Regions from separate parts of the Cobetia sp. BL01 genome, predicted to be linked through region 3. Evidence: predicted binding sites of a transcription regulator. Region 3 holds the regulator's gene; each other region holds the start of a gene.
The links. The regulator LexA, encoded in region 3, represses DNA repair genes until DNA is damaged. The targets are predictions, from matches to a motif close to TACTGTNTANNTANACAGTA.
Positions count from the first base shown of each region.

Region 1 (6,104 bases), on a different contig from region 3:
AACTTGCCCCCCGCGTGCAGCTTGGTGAGGATCAGCTCGATCCCGGTCACACCATGCTCGGGGTGGATGTCAGTGGGCATGCCACGACCATCATCCGCCACCTCGATACCGCCGTCTTCCAGCAGCTTCACGCGTACTTCCTTCGCGTGACCCGCCAGCGCCTCATCGACGGAGTTGTCGATGACTTCCTGGACCAGGTGGTTGGGCCGAGTGGTATCGGTATACATGCCGGGCCGCTTGCGGACCGGTTCGAGGCCGGAGAGAACCTCGATGGAACTGGCGCTGTACTGACTCATCGCAGCCTTGTGTCCTTGGTGTTGACGTCCGGCAGACGCATCACGGATGGCGATGCCTCTGCCTGATTTCTGAAGAGAGTCGCCGCTGGCCGAACGATCCGATGACGGATTCATCTTCCTGACCGGCCCGCACGCCCAACCGTCCTCGACACGTTAGCAGGGTGCGACGTGGAAGGATGTCGCAAGCGACGGGGCCAGACGATGGCCGGCATGCGCCATGATGGCAGGCAGGTACTCCGCCAGTCTGGCAAATCCATGATCCCCTCCCGGCGTGAGGATCAGCCGGCAATCCTGATAGAGGCTTGCGGCATCGTTGACGTCCAATGTCTCGTCCGCCGTGGCAAGCAGCACGAGGGTGCGCTGCGGCGTGACGGGGATCGCTTCCAGTGCGGCCAGCGCCGGCCCGAATGCTTCGGTGACGGTGAAGGACTCGCCGGTATAGGGGTTGGCGTGGGTCGACCCCAGCCATGCCGTGACAAGCCTGACCGGGCGCACGGCTGGATTGATCAATACCGTGCGCGGCCCCTGACGCCATACGCTCTGCTCGCGGCCCTGGGGTCCATCGAGTCGCGCAGCCTCACGCGCGGCAAGCCAGGTGCTCAGAAAGCCACCCATGGAGCTGCCGATCACCACGATGGCGTCGTCACAGGCAGGGTCAGCCGGGTCGAGATCCAACTGCGCGCAGAGCGCCTGGTAGGCCTCCTCCACCACCGCCTGCCCGGCAGCGGGTTGAGGTGGGATGTCAGGCGCGACGCAGGGCAGACCGAATTCGGCGGCCGCACGCTTCATCAACTGCGCCTTGGGCGAGCAACTGGCCGAGTTGAAACCATGCAGGTACAACACGCCCCTGACCGGAGGAACGACAACGCCTGCCTGCGCAGGGTAATGGGGACGGCTCATCAGCGCTCCCGACACGCGCGAACCGAACGGCTCACGCTCGGTTCGCGGCAAGGTGTCTAGTGTAAACGATTGATTCCCATATAGGATAGCGAGAATACTGTATAAATCAACAGAGGATGATCGCCTGCGTGATCCCCCCGTCAGCGCGGGTCCTGCCCCTGGGCGGCCCACACGGACTCGATCAAGGCACGACTGGAAGCGTCCAGCTGCTCGAAGCCTTCTCCCGTGGTCATGGTCGCTTCCGTCGCGGTGGCGATCTGCTTGCCCAGCTCCACGCCCCACTGATCGAACGGATTGATGTCCCAGATGGTGGCCTGGACGAAGACCTTCTGCTCGTAAAGCGCGATCAGGGCCCCCAGGGTTTCCGGCGTCAGCGCTTCCAGCAGCAGGGTGGTCGAGGGCTGATTGCCACGATAACGCTTGTGATTCGGCTGGGCCTCGTCACCCGGTATCGCGTCATCGCCCAGCATCAGCACGCGCGACTGGGCAAAGCAGTTGGCCAGTGTCAGACGGTGCTGCGCCTTGAGGTGGGCACGGGTCTCGGCGTCCTCGACGTGGTCATAGCGACGCATCGGCGCGATGAAGTCACATTCCACTGCCTGGGTGCCCTGATGCAGCAGCTGATAGAAGGCATGCTGGGCGTTCGGGCCCAGCTGGCCCCACAGCACCGGGCAGGTGGAGTAATCGACCATCTCGCCATCGTTGGTGACCGACTTGCCGTTGGATTCCATTTCCAGCTGCTCGAGGTAGCTGGCGAAGTATTCCAGGCGGCCGTCGTAGGGCAGGATGGAGTGGGCGCGAATATCGAGGAAGTTGTTGTTCCAGATCCCCGCCAGCGCCAGCAATACCGGCAGATTGTCTTCCAGCGGTGCGGTGCGGAAATGCTCATCCAGCTCATGCGCCCCCGCCAGCAGGCGACGGAAGTTGTCCATGCCGACATTGAGCGCGATGGGCAGTCCGATGGTGCCCCACAGCGAGTAGCGCCCGCCGACCCAGTCCCAGAACAGCAGCTGATGTTCCGGCGCGATGCCCCACTCGCTCATCTTCTCCGGCTTGGCGGAAGCGCCGATGAAGTGCTGGCGATTGATCAGTCCTTCCAGACGGCCTTGCGGGTCAAGGCGCGACTTCAGCCAGTCACGCGCGGTGCGCGCATTGGAGAGCGTGTCGATGGTGGAGAATGACTTGGACGACAGGATGAACAAGGTGGTTTCCGGACTGAAGGACTGCAGGTAGTCCGCCAGCTGTGAGCCATCCATGGTCGAGGCGAAGTGCACGCCGACCTCATGGACGCCCTTGGGACGGCAATCGCTCAGCGCGCTCGAGACCATCAGCGGCCCCAGGTCCGAGCCACCGACCCCCAGATTGACCACATCGGTGATCGGCTTGCCGGTGGCGCCACGCCACTGCCCGCTATGGAAGGTCTCGACCATCTCGGCGAGCCGCTCGAGGCTCTCGTGGATGGCAGGTACCACATCCTCGCCATCCACCTCGAGACTTGCTGAGCGTGGCAGACGCAGGGCCGCGTGCAGGGCCGGGCGATCTTCCGAGCGATTGACGTGCTCACCGGCCAGCAGACGCTTGATGCCCTGCTCGACACCGGTTTCCCGCGCCAGCTCCAGCAACAGCTCCAGGGTCTCCTGCTTGAGACGCTGCTTGGAGAGATCCAGGCGCAGGCCCGCGGCAGAACGGGTGAAGGTCGTCACTCGATCGCGCCCTTGCGCCGCATCCTCGGCGAACAGGTCCTTCAGGTGCACATCGGCCATCTGCTCCTGATGATGACGCGCGAGGGCCTGCCAGGCCTGACTGTTACGGCGGGCAGAACGTGCAGACGATGGAGTGGACATGGCCACCTCTCTCCTTGAAGTGTCGCGACCGGCCCTGCGTGGCCCGGTCAGAAATCGGTTGATGGAGGCATCATCGGCAAGCCGCGGCGGGTGCGTCAGGCACCTCGAATGCGTAGAATGGCGGGCCCAGCAGGGCACTCAGCCCAGCCGCTCCCCGGCCAATGGCATGTCGCCCAGGCCCTCTGCCCGATGAAGCCTTGATCCATGAGTGATGCATCTTACCGTGACGCGATATTTACGACACCCCTTGACCGTGTTGCCAGCTTCTCCTTCGACGAACAGGTCGTCAGCTGCTTCCCGGACATGCTGCGCCGTTCGGTGCCGGGGTACGGTCAGATCATCGCCATGCTGGGGCTGATGGCCCGCGCCCACCTGCGCCCTGGCGCACGCGTCTATGATCTGGGCTGCTCGCTGGGGGCTGCCAGCATGGCACTGGCACGTGAGATGGCGGCCCAGGACATCGAGATCGAAGCCGTCGATCTGTCCCGGCCGATGGTCGAGCGCGCCAGCCGCGAGCTCGCCGACGCCTTCCCGGACCATCGCATCAACGTCAGTGAAGCCGATATCCGCACCCTGGAGTACCAGCCTGCCGGCATGATCGTGGTCAACTTCACCCTGCAGTTTCTGCCGCCGCAGGACCGCGACGCCGTGATCGACAAGCTGTTTGCGGCGCTGGAGCCCGGCGGCGTGTTGATCCTGTCCGAGAAGATCATCAGCGACGACCCGGTCGAGAACGCCTGGTTGATCGAGCGCTATCATGACTTCAAGCGCGCCAACGGCTACTCCGACCTCGAGATCTCGCAGAAACGCGAAGCGCTGGAGGACGTGATGAAGCCCGACAGTCTCACCACTCACCATGCGCGCCTGGCACGCGCCGGCTTCGCGCGCAGCCACACCTGGCTGCAATACCTGAACTTTGCCTCGATGGTCGCTTTCAAAGCCGCCGAATGACCGCTACGCCTGCACGGACCCGACCCAGCGCATGAGCATCTCCCCCTACGATCGTGATCTTTACCGCGCCTTCACCGAGCTTGCCTGTGAGCCAGGCGCCGTCGGTGACGGCTTCGCCCGCTGGCTGGGCGCCCTGCCCGAGCAACTGGCCAAGGGTCTGGACCGCAAGCGCCATGCTGACCTCAAGGCCTGGCATGGGGCACTGGAGAAGCTGCCGACGCTACCTGACGAGCGCGAGGTGCAGCTGGACGCCGACCGTGTCGGTGCATGCTTTCCGACTGGCCTGAGCACGGGCCAGCAACGCCAGAGCGAGAATCTGCTGCGCGCCATGATGCCGTGGCGCAAGGGCCCCTATCAGCTCGACGAGATCCATATCGATACCGAATGGCGCTCCGACTGGAAGTGGCAGCGCCTCGCGCCGCATCTGTCGGATCTCACTCACCGTCGCGTGCTGGATGTCGGGGGCGGCAATGGTTACCACGGCTGGCGCATGGTCGGCGCTGGTGCCGCCTTCACGCTGGTGATCGACCCTTCCCCGCGCTTCTACTGCCAGTTCCATGCCGTGCGTCACTTCATCGGCGCGGATCACCCCCAGGGGCGCAACCTGCACTTCCTGCCGGTGGGCATCGAGGACGTCCCCGCGAAGATGGCCGCCTTCGACACCGTGTTCTCGATGGGGGTGCTCTATCATCGCCCCTCGCCGATGGACCACCTTTTCCAGCTGCGCGATGCCCTGCGCCCCGGCGGCGAACTGGTGCTGGAGACCCTGGTGGTGGAAGGTGACGTGACGACGGTACTGATGCCCGGCGAGCGCTACGCCGCCATGCCCAATGTCTACTTCCTGCCGTCCTCCCGGGCGCTGGCCCACTGGTGTGAGCGCGCCGGTTTCAAGGACGTGCGCATCGTCGATGAAGCGGTGACCACGCTGGATGAGCAACGCTCGACCGAGTGGATGACCTATCACTCGCTGAGCGACTTCCTCGACCCTGACGACCCACGCCTGACCCGTGAAGGCCATCCGGCACCACGGCGTGCGGTGCTGATCGCCACGCGCGCCTGATCTGCGCAGCACCTTCTCTCCCAGCGATGTCTGCGCCAGGGCAGACGACACACGACGGCGGCGCTCATCGAGCACCGCCGTCTTCGTCTCTCGCGTCACACGATGCCCAACCGCCGGGCCTGTCGATACAGATTGCCGCGATCGACCTTGAGCCTGCGCGCGGCCTCTGCCCAGTTGCGATCACTCGCCAGCCAGACCCGCGAGATGTGCTCGCGCTGAAACGCCTCGGTGGCGTCACGCAACCCCAGCGCTTCATCGATGTCCTGCAGGACATGACGCTGCGCCGGGTTCGCTCCCCCCGCCTGAATCGTGCCATGCCCCTCCTGTGCGGCGTGGAGGGCAATGCCACCGGCCTGCTCGTGCGCCACCTCGGCACTCGTCTCCAGCCCCAGCAGCTCCGGCGTGATCACCACCAGCTGACGCCCATCGGCGCGCAGGCGCGTCGGATGAGCCCCCTGCGCCAGCCGCGCATGCAGGGCGGCGCGACTCAGACAGTGCTCCAGCTCACGCACGTTGCCGGGCCACGGGTAGTCACACAGCAGACGCTCCGCCGCCGGCGTCAGGCGCAGATTGCCCAGCCCGAGGCGCGTGCGGTTGTGCTCGAGAAAGGTTCCCGCCAGCGCCAGCAGATCCGCTCGTCCGCGCTCACGCAGCGGCGGTACCCTGAGCGGATAGACGCTCAGGCGGTGGTAGAGATCTTCGCGGAAATGCCCGGCGGCGACTTCGGCCTCGAGATCACGATTGGTCGCCGCGATGACGCGCACGTCCACCCTGACCACGCGATCGCTGCCCAGCGGCTGCAATTCACCTTCCTGCAGCACCCGCAGCAGCTTGGGCTGCAGCGCCAGTGGCAGCTCACCGATCTCGTCCAGCAGCAGGGTGCCGCCATCGGCCATCACGAAATGGCCACGGTGATCATGGGACGCGCCGGAGAAGGCCCCTCGCCGATGCCCGAACAGCGCACTCTCGACCAGTTCCGGTGCCAGCGCGGCACAGTTGATGCGCACCAGAGGCCGACTGGCGCGACGCGACGCATCGTGCAACCGCTGGACC
Region 1 is NZ_JBVBEE010000001.1:249,202-255,305, forward strand. It holds gene parE (DNA topoisomerase IV subunit B) at 1-296, opposite strand, end outside; gene ACZYGA_RS01010 (YqiA/YcfP family alpha/beta fold hydrolase) at 450-1,196, opposite strand; gene pgi (glucose-6-phosphate isomerase) at 1,337-3,040, opposite strand; gene cmoA (carboxy-S-adenosyl-L-methionine synthase CmoA) at 3,245-3,991, shown strand; gene cmoB (tRNA 5-methoxyuridine(34)/uridine 5-oxyacetic acid(34) synthase CmoB) at 4,023-5,051, shown strand; gene norR (nitric oxide reductase transcriptional regulator NorR) at 5,147-6,104, opposite strand, start outside.
Region 1: ACZYGA_RS01010 (YqiA/YcfP family alpha/beta fold hydrolase) is a predicted target of LexA. The motif match lies at 1,292-1,311, and genes of this name have one in related genera.

Region 2 (6,104 bases), on a different contig from region 3:
GATGGCTGCAACGGCGTCTCACTCGTTCACGCCTTGACCACGGCGACTCTCGGTCAATCTGGTATCGGTGACTCAGACCTCAAGAGCGTTCAGCAATTCCACTGGCCATCGACGCGGACGCAATGTGCTGGCATCGACACAGGCAATCACCACCTCGGCATCACTCAACATCACCCCGTCCTTCATCACCTGTTGATGAAAGACAAGGCGCGCGCCACGCAATTCACCTGCCGTTGCCGTGACCTGAAGCAGATCATCCAGTCTCGCAGGACGATGATAGCGACTGGCCACACTGTGCACGACAAGCTGGATACCGCGCTCCAGAAGTGTCTGCTGGGAATAGCCACGTGCGCGCAGCCATTCACTGCGTGCGCGCTCCATGAAGCGCAGGTAATTGACGTAATAGACGATGCCACCCGCATCGGTATCCTCGATATAGACCCGCACCGCATGATGAAATTCGCCCGTCTGCTCAGTCAACGTTTCCTCGCCGGGTCTGGATGTCTGAAGAGACGACATCATGCGTCCTCCTGCCCACCCGGCGTCAGACGCGCCTGGGTCTCACGCGGCGTGATGCCGAAATGCTGATAGGCGGAACTGGTCACCACGCGCCCACGCGCCGTTCGCATCATGAAGCCCTGCTGAATCAGATAGGGCTCCAGCACATCTTCGATGGTATCGCGCTCCTCGCCGATGGCGGCCGCCAGCGAATCCACACCGACGGGCCCGCCATCGAACTTCTCGATCATCGACAGCAGCAACCGGCGATCCATATGATCCAGCCCGTGGCTATCCACATTGAGCATGTTGAGCGCCTTGTCCGCGACATCCAGCGTCAGACGGCCATCGCCGCGCACCTCGGTAAAGTCACGCACCCGCCGCAGCAGCCGATTGGCGATACGCGGCGTCCCTCGCGAGCGTCGTGCGACCTCGCGCGCGCCATCCATCTCCACTTCCATGCCTGACAGCTTCGCACTGCGCGAGACGATACCGGTCAGCGACTCGATATCGTAGAACTCGAGGCGCTGAACGATTCCGAAGCGATCTCGCAGGGGCGCGGTCAACAGACCAGCCCGGGTCGTCGCCCCCACCAGAGTGAATCGTGGCAGTTCCAGCTTGATCGAGCGGGCAGCCGGGCCCTCACCGATCATGATATCCAGCTGATAGTCCTCCATCGCGGGATACAGCACTTCCTCGACCGCCGGTGACAGGCGATGGATCTCGTCGATGAACAGTACATCGCCTTCCTGAAGATTCGTCAGCATGGCGGCCAGGTCACCTGCCCGCTCCAGAACCGGTCCGGACGTCGACTTGATGTCCACGCTCATCTCACTGGCAATGATGTGTGCCAGAGTGGTCTTGCCAAGTCCCGGGGGCCCGAATACCAGGGTGTGATCCAGGCTATCGCCACGACCGCGAGCGGCACTGATGAAGATTTCCATCTGCTCGCGCACGATCGGCTGACCGATATACTCATTCAGCGTTCGCGGCCGATTGGCGCGATCGATCCGTTCTTCCGGATCATGCGTGGCCGCGGAGATCAGTCGATCCGACTCCATCATGATGCTTGCTCAACTCCTGATGACTCATGCTGCAGACATGAATCATGTGGCGAGAGGTGGTCTGACCGAGGCAGTGAAATGATCTTGCGCCAATGCAATCAAGCGCGCACTTTCTACCCCAGTCGCCGGCCTTTCCCTAGTCAATAAATCCAATCAGATCGTGCCTATTCTGTCATTCACGCTATCAGGCACGAGACTCGTGCGCTAGCTGGCCATCTTGCGGGACAACGCCGCCTTGATGAGGGCTTCCGTGGAGGCACCTGTCTCGAGTCCCGAGAGCATCTTGGCCGCCTCGACCGGCTTGTAGCCCAGCGCGACCAGAGCGGCTTCGGCGTCGGCCAGGGGATGGGTAACCGGCGGCTGTGGCTGCGAAGCGCGCGCCATTTCCGACAGACCATCGTCCTGCGGAATCGTCCAATGCTTGAGCCGGTCGCGCATCTCGATGATCAGGCGGTCCGCCGTCTTCTTGCCGACGCCGGGCAAGCGAGTCAGTGCCCGACTGTCTTCGTCGTGCACGCAGCGAATGAAATCGGCCTGCTCCATTCCCGAGAGAATCGCCAGCGCCAGGCGCGGCCCGACCCCGGAAATCTTGATCAATTCCCGGAACAGACGACGCTCCGGCTCCTTGCCGAAGCCATAGAGCAACTGGGCGTCTTCACGCACGACCAGATGGGTGAACAGCTGACAGTCCTCCCCGACAGCCGGCAGACCCAGCAAGGTATTCATGGAGGCTTCGAGTTCATAGCCCACACCCTGTACATCGAGTACCAGATGAGGCGGCTGCTTTTCGAGCAAACGCCCGGTCAGACGTCCAATCATGTTTCGGGCTGTCCTTGAGTCTTCAGTGCCGCCTGCTCATCACATCAGGTGTCAGGCGGCACGGGTTGTTGCGATGCGGGCAAGCCTACCAAAGATAACGTGCAGGCGGCATGTCCGAGTGTCACGACGATTTTGTCGCATGAATCTGACAGTCACTTGTTGCCATGAGGCCAGATGCAGGCAGCATGCGGATGCCAGCAGAACGCAAGATGCTGCCTGACATCGTGAAAACAAGCCTACAAGTGACTGAAAAATTGGAATTTATTGATAACGATAGCGTATCTGGCGCAAGCGGGCTTGTCACTTCTCGCCTGTAGAGGCCGTCTTCGGCACACGCCGGAGTCTGCTCCCCACTCTCTTCAGCCCCTGACCAGACACTCTTCAGACCCTACGTGACCGGCAGACACCTCATTTGCCCGGCTCAAAGTCACGCCAGCTACTGCTGCGTCGTGCGCGGGTACTCTTGCGCCCTGCACCCGCCCCCAGGCCCAACGCCTCCAGCTGCGCGCTGCTCGGGGTCAGTCGCATGCGTGCAAAGCAATGTGTCAGCGCGATGGCCAGAGCATCCGCGGCATCCGCCTGAGGCGTTGCAGAGAGCTTGAGCGTATGGGTCACCATATGCTGGACCTGCGCCTTGTCTGCTGCACCGGACCCCGTGACAGCCTGCTTGATCTGTCGCGGCCCATACTCTGATACCGGCAGGCCGTGGTTCGCCGCACACACGATGGCTGCCCCACGTGCCTGACCGAGCTTGAGCGCGGAGTCGGCATTCTTGGACATGAAGACCTGCTCGATGGCGAACTCCGCCGGGCGATGCATGGCAATCACTTCACTGATACCGGCGTAGATCTGCGCCAACCGCTGGTCGAGGCTGACCTGGGACATGCGGATGCAGCCACTGTCCACATAGCGGGGCTGAGCCGCCGAGACGTCCAGTACGCCGTAACCGGTCAGGCGTGATCCCGGATCAATGCCAAGAATGATCATGCCACCGCCTCACGTCTCACACTCATTGCCGCTCCACCCCTGTCGTCTTTCCAGCTTACTGTGTATATAACCAGCCACAATGCCACAAAAAAGGCGGTGCGACACTGTCATTGCCTGCATCATCTGCAGGTAACAGTCTCACACCGCCTTGCCGGGGGTCACTTGCCCGCTTGCGCGGGACTGCCCCTCTCCCGGGCGCTGATGGCGCCTGTCAGGAGAGGTTGATCACCCCGGGGTCATTCGCCTGGATCAGGCCTGACCGCCTTCTTCTTCGACCTTGACCTTCTGACGCAGACGGATGTTCAGCTCCTTGAGCTGCTCACCGCTGACTTCCCCCGGGGCGTCGGTCATCATGCAGCCAGCGCTCTGGGTCTTCGGGAAGGCAATGACTTCACGAATGGTCTTGGCGCCGGTCATCAGCATGACCAGACGGTCGAGACCGAAGGCCAGACCACCATGGGGCGGCGCGCCGAACTTGAGCGCGTCGAGCAGGAAGCCGAACTTCTCTTCCGCTTCCTCTTCGCCGATGCCCAGCACTTCGAACACGGTACGCTGCATGCCCTGGTCGTGGATACGGATGGAACCGCCACCCAGCTCAGTGCCGTTGATGACCATGTCATAGGCGCGAGACAGTGCCGCTTCCGGATCGGCCTTGAGTTCTTCCGGGGTGCAGGACGGCGCGGTGAACGGGTGGTGCAGCGCGCTCAGGCGGCCATTGGCATCGGCTTCGAACATCGGGAAGTCGACGACCCACAGCGGTGCCCATTCGCGGGTGTAGAGGTTGAGGTCTTCGCCCAGCTTGACGCGCAGCGCACCGATGGCCTCGGCCACGATGTTGGCCTTGTCGGCACCGAAGAACACGATGTCGCCATCGACGGCGCCACAGCGGTCCAGCACGTCATCCACGACGTCTTCCATGAACTTGACGATCGGCGACTGCAGACCCTCGATGCCCTTGGCACGCTCGTTGACCTTGATCCACGCCAGGCCCTTGGCACCGTAGATGCCGACGAACTTGGTGTAGGCGTCGATTTCCTTGCGTGACAGGCTGGCACCGCCCGGCACACGCAGCGCGGCGACACGGCCCTTGTCATCCTTGGCCGGGCCGGAGAAGACCTTGAAGTCCACACCGCTCATCAGATCATCGACATCGACCAGCTCCAGCGGGATACGCAGGTCCGGCTTGTCGGAACCGAAGCGCTGCATGGCTTCGGAATACGGCATGGTCGGGAAGTCGCCCAGCTCGACATCCAGCACTTCCTTGTAGAGGCCACTGATCATGGTCTCGGTCATGCCCATGATGTCCTTCTCGTCGACGAAGCTGGCCTCGAGGTCGATCTGGGTGAATTCCGGCTGACGATCGGCGCGCAGATCCTCGTCACGGAAGCACTTGGCGATCTGGTAGTAACGATCGACACCGGCGACCATCAACAGCTGCTTGAACAGCTGCGGAGACTGCGGCAGCGCGAAGAAGCTGCCGGCATAGGTGCGGCTCGGCACCAGATAGTCACGTGCCCCTTCCGGCGTGGCACGCGTGAGAATCGGGGTTTCGATGTCGAGGAAGCCCAGGGCTTCCAGCTGGGCACGCACGCTGTGGGTGATGCGTGAACGCAGGCGCAGCTTGTCGATCATGTCCGGACGACGCAGGTCGACATAACGATACTTGAGGCGAACTTCCTCACCGACCTTGTTGTGGTCGTCCAGCTGGAACGGCGGCGTCTGTGCGGTGTTGAGCACTTCGACATCCTTGGCCAGCACTTCGATCATGCCTGTCGGCATGTTCGGGTTCTGGGTGCCTTCCGGGCGCATGCGAATACGGCCCTTGATGCGCAGGACGTACTCGCTGCGCGCCTTGTCGGCAGTGGCGAAGGCATCGACGGTGTCCGGATCGACGACGATCTGGGCGATACCGTCACGGTCGCGCATGTCGAGGAAGATGACGCCACCGTGGTCGCGACGGCGGTGCACCCACCCGCACAGAGTGACATCCTGATCGATCAGGGTCTCGTTCAGTTTGCCGCAATAGTGGCTGCGCATGTTGATTCCTTGTTGCTCAAATTCGTGATCGACGCACTGGTGCGCGTCTGTCTCAGAGGGCCTGACGCTGGAGATGCCTGCCACTCATGCATGACCTTGCACATGGATGGCAGGCATGACAGCTGGCCTGATGACGGGAGACATCAGGACGAGCTATCGCCACCTCCGGCCAGATTCTTCTTGCTGCCGGACTTGAAATCCGTTTCGTACCAGCCACTGCCCGCCAGACGGAAACCGGCGGCGGATACCAGCTTTTCCAGCTGGTCCGTCTTGCATTCCGGACATTCCGTCAGCGGCGCGGCGCTGATCTTCTGCAACTTGTCCATCCGATGGCCACAGGCCTTGCAGTGGTATTCATAGATCGGCATGGTTTTTTCCTGACGATACTGGTCCCGAGCGCATGAATGCGAATCCCGGACCATGACAATGTTATGCCTTGCGGCGCCCTTGCATCAGACGTGCCGGAGACATCAATATGAGTGACATCTCAAGCACAGCTTCGGAACGCGTACAATAAGGCCAGTTGAACGTCTTTCAAGTCAAAGCGAAAGGGCCACATTATAGCGTGCTCGGCCCCTTGCGGGGCAACACCTCGATAGATTCCCGGCAATGCGCCGTCATGCCCGGCCAGGGTCAGGCCTCATTCACTGCCGCCCGGCCGTCTCACGTCATGAGGACACCGATGTCTGATCCCCAACT
Region 2 is NZ_JBVBEE010000003.1:167,756-173,859, reverse strand. It holds gene ybgC (tol-pal system-associated acyl-CoA thioesterase) at 73-480, opposite strand; gene ruvB (Holliday junction branch migration DNA helicase RuvB) at 519-1,562, opposite strand; gene ruvA (Holliday junction branch migration protein RuvA) at 1,767-2,381, opposite strand; gene ruvC (crossover junction endodeoxyribonuclease RuvC) at 2,790-3,368, opposite strand; gene aspS (aspartate--tRNA ligase) at 3,618-5,405, opposite strand; gene ACZYGA_RS07055 (FmdB family zinc ribbon protein) at 5,549-5,773, opposite strand; gene ACZYGA_RS07050 (D-2-hydroxyacid dehydrogenase) at 6,088-6,104, shown strand, end outside.
Region 2: ruvC (crossover junction endodeoxyribonuclease RuvC) is a predicted target of LexA. The motif match lies at 3,425-3,444, and genes of this name have one in related genera.

Region 3 (6,104 bases):
TTCGCCGGTGCAGTCAGCGCCGGCCAGGAGATGCGAGCAACCATGGGCAAGTCACTGGTGATCGTCGAGTCGCCTGCCAAGGCCAAGACCATCAACAAGTATCTCGGCAACGACTTCGTGGTGAAGTCGAGTGTCGGGCATATCCGCGATCTGCCGACCAGCGGTAGCGGCAAGCAGGCCACCGATCCCAAGGAGCGTGCCCGTCAGGCAGCCGAGACGCGCAAGATGTCGCCGGAAGCCAAGGCGGCTCACAAGGAAAAGAAGGCCAAGACGCAGCTCATCCGTCGCATGGGGGTAGACCCGGAGAACGGCTGGGAGGCGCATTACGAGATCCTGCCCGGCAAGGAAAAGGTCGTCTCCGAGCTGACGCGCCTGGCCGAGAAGGCCGACACCATCTATCTCGCGACGGATCTGGACCGCGAAGGTGAGGCGATTGCCTGGCACCTGCGCGAGACCATCGGTGGCGACGATACCCGCTACAAGCGCGTGGTGTTCAACGAGATCACCAAGAAGGCGATCACGGCGGCCTTCGATGAGCCGGGCGATCTGAAGATGGACCGCGTGCATGCTCAGCAGGCGCGTCGCTATCTGGATCGTGTCGTCGGTTTCATGGTCTCGCCGCTGCTGTGGGCCAAGGTGGCTCGTGGGCTGTCGGCCGGGCGAGTGCAGTCGGTTGCCGTGCGCTTGATCGTCGAGCGTGAGCGTGAGATCCGTGCCTTCATTCCGGAAGAATTCTGGGATGTGCACGCAGAGCTTGCCGCGACCAGCGGCGAGGCGATCCGTTTCGAGCTGGCGCGTCAGGATGGCAAGGCCTTCCGTCCGACCAGCGAGAAGGAAACGCTGGATCGCATCGCGGCGCTGCGTACCGCTCGGCTCGCGATTTCCAATCGCGAAGACAAGCCGACCCGTTCCAAGCCGAATGCCCCCTTCATCACCTCGACCCTGCAGCAGGCGGCCAGCAGTCGTCTCGGCTTCTCGGTCAAGAAGACCATGATGATGGCGCAGCGCCTCTACGAGGCCGGTTACATCACTTACATGCGTACCGACTCGACCAATCTGTCGGCGGACGCGGTGGCCACCGCGCGGGACTTCATCGCTGAGGAATTCGGCGACAACTATCTGCCGCAGGCCGCCAACGTCTACTCCAGCAAGGAAGGCGCCCAGGAAGCTCACGAAGCGATCCGTCCCTCCGAGGTGGCGCGTCGCGCGACGGACCTCACCGGCATGGAGCGTGACGCGGAGCGTCTGTATGAGCTGATCTGGCGTCAGTTCGTCGCCTGCCAGATGGTGCCGGCGGAGTATCTGTCCTCGACCCTGACCATCGAGGTCGATGGCTACGAGCTGCGCGCCAAGGGCCGGGTGCTCAAGTTTGACGGTTATACCCGCGTGATGAAGCCGGCGGGCAAGAAGGAAGAGGATCAGTCACTGCCGGACCTGGCCATCGGCGAGGTGCTGGAGCTGGTCGAGCTGGACCCGCAGCAGCACTTCACCAAGCCGACGGCGCGTTACACCGAAGCCAGTCTGGTCAAGGAGCTGGAGAAGCGCGGCATCGGCCGTCCTTCGACCTATGCGGCGATCATCTCGACCATCCAGGATCGTGGTTACGTGGCGCTGGAAAATCGGCGTTTCTACGCCGAGAAGCTGGGTGACATCGTCACTGATCGTCTCAGTGAATCCTTCAAGGACCTGATGGACTTCGGCTTCACCGCGCGCATGGAAGACTACCTCGATGAGGTGGCCAATGGTCAGCGCAACTGGCGCGAGCTGCTGGATGCCTTCTACGCCGAGTTCAAGGCCGAGCTGGATCACGCCCAGTCAGAAGAGGGCATGCGCCCGAATCAGCCGGTGCCGACCGATATCGCCTGCCCGACCTGTGGTCGCGAGATGCAGATCCGTACCGCCTCCACCGGCGTCTTCCTGGGATGCTCCGGTTACAACCTTCCGCCCAAGGAGCGCTGCAAGACCACCATCGACCTGTTGCCGGGGGATGAGGCGGTCGCCGCTGACGCGGATGAGAATGCCGAGACCGATGCACTGCGTGCCAAGCGCCGTTGCCCGATCTGCGCCACGGCCATGGACAGCTATCTGATCGACGAGCAGCGCAAGCTGCACGTCTGCGGCAACAGCCCGGACTGCGTGGGACATGAAGTCGAGCAGGGTCAGTTCCGCATCAAGGGCTACGATGGGCCGGTCATCGAGTGCGACAAGTGCGGTGCCGACATGCAGCTCAAGACCGGGCGTTTCGGCAAGTACTTCGGCTGCACCAACGAGGATTGCAAGAACACCCGCAAGCTGCTCAAGTCCGGAGAGGTCGCGCCGCCGAAGATGGACCCGATCCCCATGCCGGAACTTGCCTGCGTGAAGGTCGAGGATCACTACGTGCTGCGTGATGGCGCCAGTGGCCTGTTCCTTGCCGCCAGTCAGTTCCCCAAGAATCGCGAGACGCGTCCGCCGCTGGTCAGCGAGCTCAAGGCGCATGCCGACGAGCTGCCGGAGAAGTATCACTTCATCCTCAAGGCGCCGGAGAAAGACCCCGATGGCCGCCCGACGCAGATTCGTTTCTCGCGCAAGGCCAAGGAGCAGTTCGTGATGACGGACGAGGATGGCAAGGCGACGGGGTGGAAGGCGACCTTCGACAACGGCCGTTGGGTCGTCGAGGACAAGCGCAAGGGAGCCAAGAGCTGATGAGCCAGCGTGGCCGCACCAATCAACTGCTGTATCAGGCCGAGTTGCTGCTGGAGCAGGCGGCCGTCGCGACGCGTGATGAGCATGCCGTCGCACGGCGCATGGCCGGTGAGGAAGGGGCGCTGGCGTTGATGGAGCTGGCATTGGCCTCGTTGATCGAGGAGTGCGCCGCGTCGGCACGCTGGCCTGAGGGCAGCTGGCGCGAGCGGCTGGCCACACCGCCGACTCCCGTGGCGGAAATCGAGCAGTTGCGAAGCCTGCAGGCGCAGCCGGACAGTTGGTTGAGCCAGCTGGTGGCCGATATCACGCGTTTGCATGAAGAGGGCGGTGCTGCCCGGCGTGAGGAAGGCCAGGCGCGTGGCGATGGTCTCATCATCGCCGCGGCGGCCAATGCGCCTCTGGCAGAGCGTCTCGCCACGGCAGTCAGCGCCATGAAGGCGTTGCTGTCACACCTTCGCGAGTCGAATGTGGAGTGGTAGCGTCGCGCCTTGCCTGACCCGAAAGCGCTGGCATGTCACGCACCTGTCATTCAGGTGACGCCCTGGCATGACGGGTGCTAGACTGGCGGCATTGTGGCAAGCCCTGCATTCTCCGGTACGACCATGGCTCTGGCTGTGGTCGTACTTTTTTCTGCATTGTCGCCAGTGACTGCAAGTCGCAGGGCCTGCCCGCCGTCAAGCTGACGATCACAACGACGCCGGTATCCTCAGGATGCCGTGCAGGAGGAATGACGTGTCCGATCCCGCCGTACTTGAAATCGTGCAAATGGAAGATGGGGAAGTGATCCTGCGTGCCGCCGAGAGTGAAGGTGAGCCACTTCTCAGTATCCGCATCTCCGATGAAGCTGCCGATCTGCTGCGTGACAATCGCTTCGAGGTCGCGCGTGAGATGATCGATCACGCCATCACCCGCACCCGCCTGTGGGATGGCGAGGATGATGAAGACGAGCAGTCGGAAGGCATGGTGCACTGAGCACTTCCCGCATGTCTGCCAGCCACGAAAAAACCCGCCAACCGGCGGGTTTTTTCGTGGATGCCCAGATGACGACAATCGTCATCTGCGCGTCAGCGCTGTGAGGACAGACTGCCTGCAAGCCTTGAGATCAGTGCAGGCCGCCATCGCGGATCACGCCCACGCCGAGGCCCTCGATTTCCAGGCTGTCCGTGCGCAGATCCACCTTGATGGGAGCGAAGTCCTCGTTCTCGGCTTCCAGCCATACGTAATGGCCATCGCGACGGAAACGCTTCACCGTCACTTCATCCCCCAGACGCGCCACCACGATCTGTCCGTCACGCACGCTGCTCGTGCGGTGCACGGCCAGCAGGTCACCTTCCAGAATGCCGACATCCTTCATCGAGACCCCGCGCACGCGCAGCAGATAGTCGGCGGCAGGCGAGAAGTAGTCACTGGGCAGTGGGCAATGACGATCGATATGCTGGCTGGCCAGGATAGGGCTGCCAGCGGCCACTTCCCCGATGACCGGCAGGCCCTGCTCGCTATCCTCTTCCGCCTCGGCCAGAGACGGCACGCGGATGCCCCGCGAGGTGCCCGGCACCATCTCGATGGCTCCCTTGCGCTTCAGGGCACGCAGATGCTCTTCCGCGGCATTCGGTGAGCGAAAGCCCAGTGCCTGGGCGATTTCGGCACGCGTTGGCGGATAGCCTGAGGACTTGATGGTCTTGATGATGAAATCGAAGACATCCTGCTGGCGCGGAGTAAGCGGCTGAGTCATGGGCATTGCCTTTGGCCTGGGCGGCATCTGAGCTGACGGCACGGGGTGTGCATCCATACAACTGTCATTGTATCCAGTCATGGCGGTCATGCAAGGCATCGTGGGTGCTTTGGCAGCAACGTTGCCGGCATCTTCGTCGACATCGACATGCTGACGCGAGACAGCGGGTGTCCGGGACGCCCCATGACCATCCCGTCCCCGAATGTCCCGCGTGAATGCGCGTCCTGCCGGTCTTGGCTGTCGAGTGTTTGAAACAACCAGCAATTGCCAGTCATGGCATGGACAGCTAGAATTATCTTGTTTCAAACGAATGTTCGTCGAGCGCATCCGGCTACCGGTACACAGGCCCTGTGTGTCCTGTGCGTCTGTCCTGTGCTCGGGACACGGCTCGTGGCAGCCTCCGCCTCGGAGTCGCTGCCTGACACGCGGTGCGTGAAGACCGACATGTCGTTTGATTGACCTGCATGAGAAGAGTCGCCCCCCGGGCCACGGCCTTGCCGTTGTCCGGGGGGACAAGGACTCCCGTGCCCCCTCGTGACTGATCATCTGACAAGGCATCCGCCCATGGCCCAGACCGATACCGTTACCCGTATCCTCGATACCGCCGAGGTCCTGTTCGCCGAGCGAGGCTTCGCCGAAACCTCGCTGCGCAATATCACCAGCAAGGCCAAGGTCAACCTGGCGGCGGTCAATTATCACTTCGGCTCAAAGAAGTCATTGATCCAGGCAGTGTTCGCCCGCTATCTCGACCCCTTCAGCGAGCGTTTCCATGCGGCACTCGACAGTGTCGAGCAGCAGCATGCCGGTCGTCAGGTGCCGCTGGAAACGCTGCTGGAAGTGATGGCGCGCACGGTGCTTGAGGTGCCGGCCGAGCGCAACAGCCTGCGTACCTTCATGCGCCTGCTCGGGCTTGCCTATACCCAGGGGCAGGGCCACATGCGTCGCTACATCCGCGAGCATTACGGCACGGTCTTCAGCCGCTTCGCCGAGCTCCTGAAGCTTGCGACGCCGGACCTGCCAGACAACGAGCGCTTCTGGCGTCTGCACTTCATGCTCGGCAGCGTGATCTTCACCTTCTCGGGACTGGACGCACTGCGCGATATCGAAGAGGCCGAATACGGCCATCACACCAGTGTGCGCGAGCTGATCCAGCACATGCGTCCGGTGGTGGTCGCGGCGATGGCGGCTCCGCTGCCGGCCTCGCTCGGAGATGGTGAAGCGGTCACCCAGGCGGCAAGCTGATGGCTTGCTGGGTCTGCGTGGATCTCACCCGCCAGCGTCTCGAGATACGCAATGACGCGCCCAGTGGCAGTCGTGATGCGCCGCCCCCCGCGGCTGACCCTGACACGCTGGTGCATGCCTGTGCGATCTCCAGCGGCCTCAACGGTATCGGCGAGCTCGATGGCAGCGGTTGCACGCCGACCGGCTGGCATGTGGTTCGCGCCGCGATCGGGGAGGGCAACCCACGTGGTGCCGTCTATCGTGGACGGCGCTTCACGGGAGAGGTGTTCACGCCTCGACTGGCCGCCGAGCACCCCGAACGCGACTGGATCCTGACGCGTATCCTGTGGCTCAGCGGTCGTGAGCCCGGCATCAACCGTGGCCGCAACGCGGCGGGACAGCGCGTCGACAGCCTGCGGCGCTACATCTACTTCCATGGCACGCCGACCAGCGAGCCGATGGGCAC
Region 3 is NZ_JBVBEE010000002.1:308,996-315,099, reverse strand. It holds gene topA (type I DNA topoisomerase) at 43-2,685, shown strand; gene ACZYGA_RS05045 (DUF6586 family protein) at 2,685-3,164, shown strand; gene ACZYGA_RS05040 (hypothetical protein) at 3,418-3,657, shown strand; gene lexA (transcriptional repressor LexA) at 3,788-4,417, opposite strand; gene ACZYGA_RS05030 (TetR/AcrR family transcriptional regulator) at 4,982-5,659, shown strand; gene ACZYGA_RS05025 (L,D-transpeptidase family protein) at 5,659-6,104, shown strand, end outside.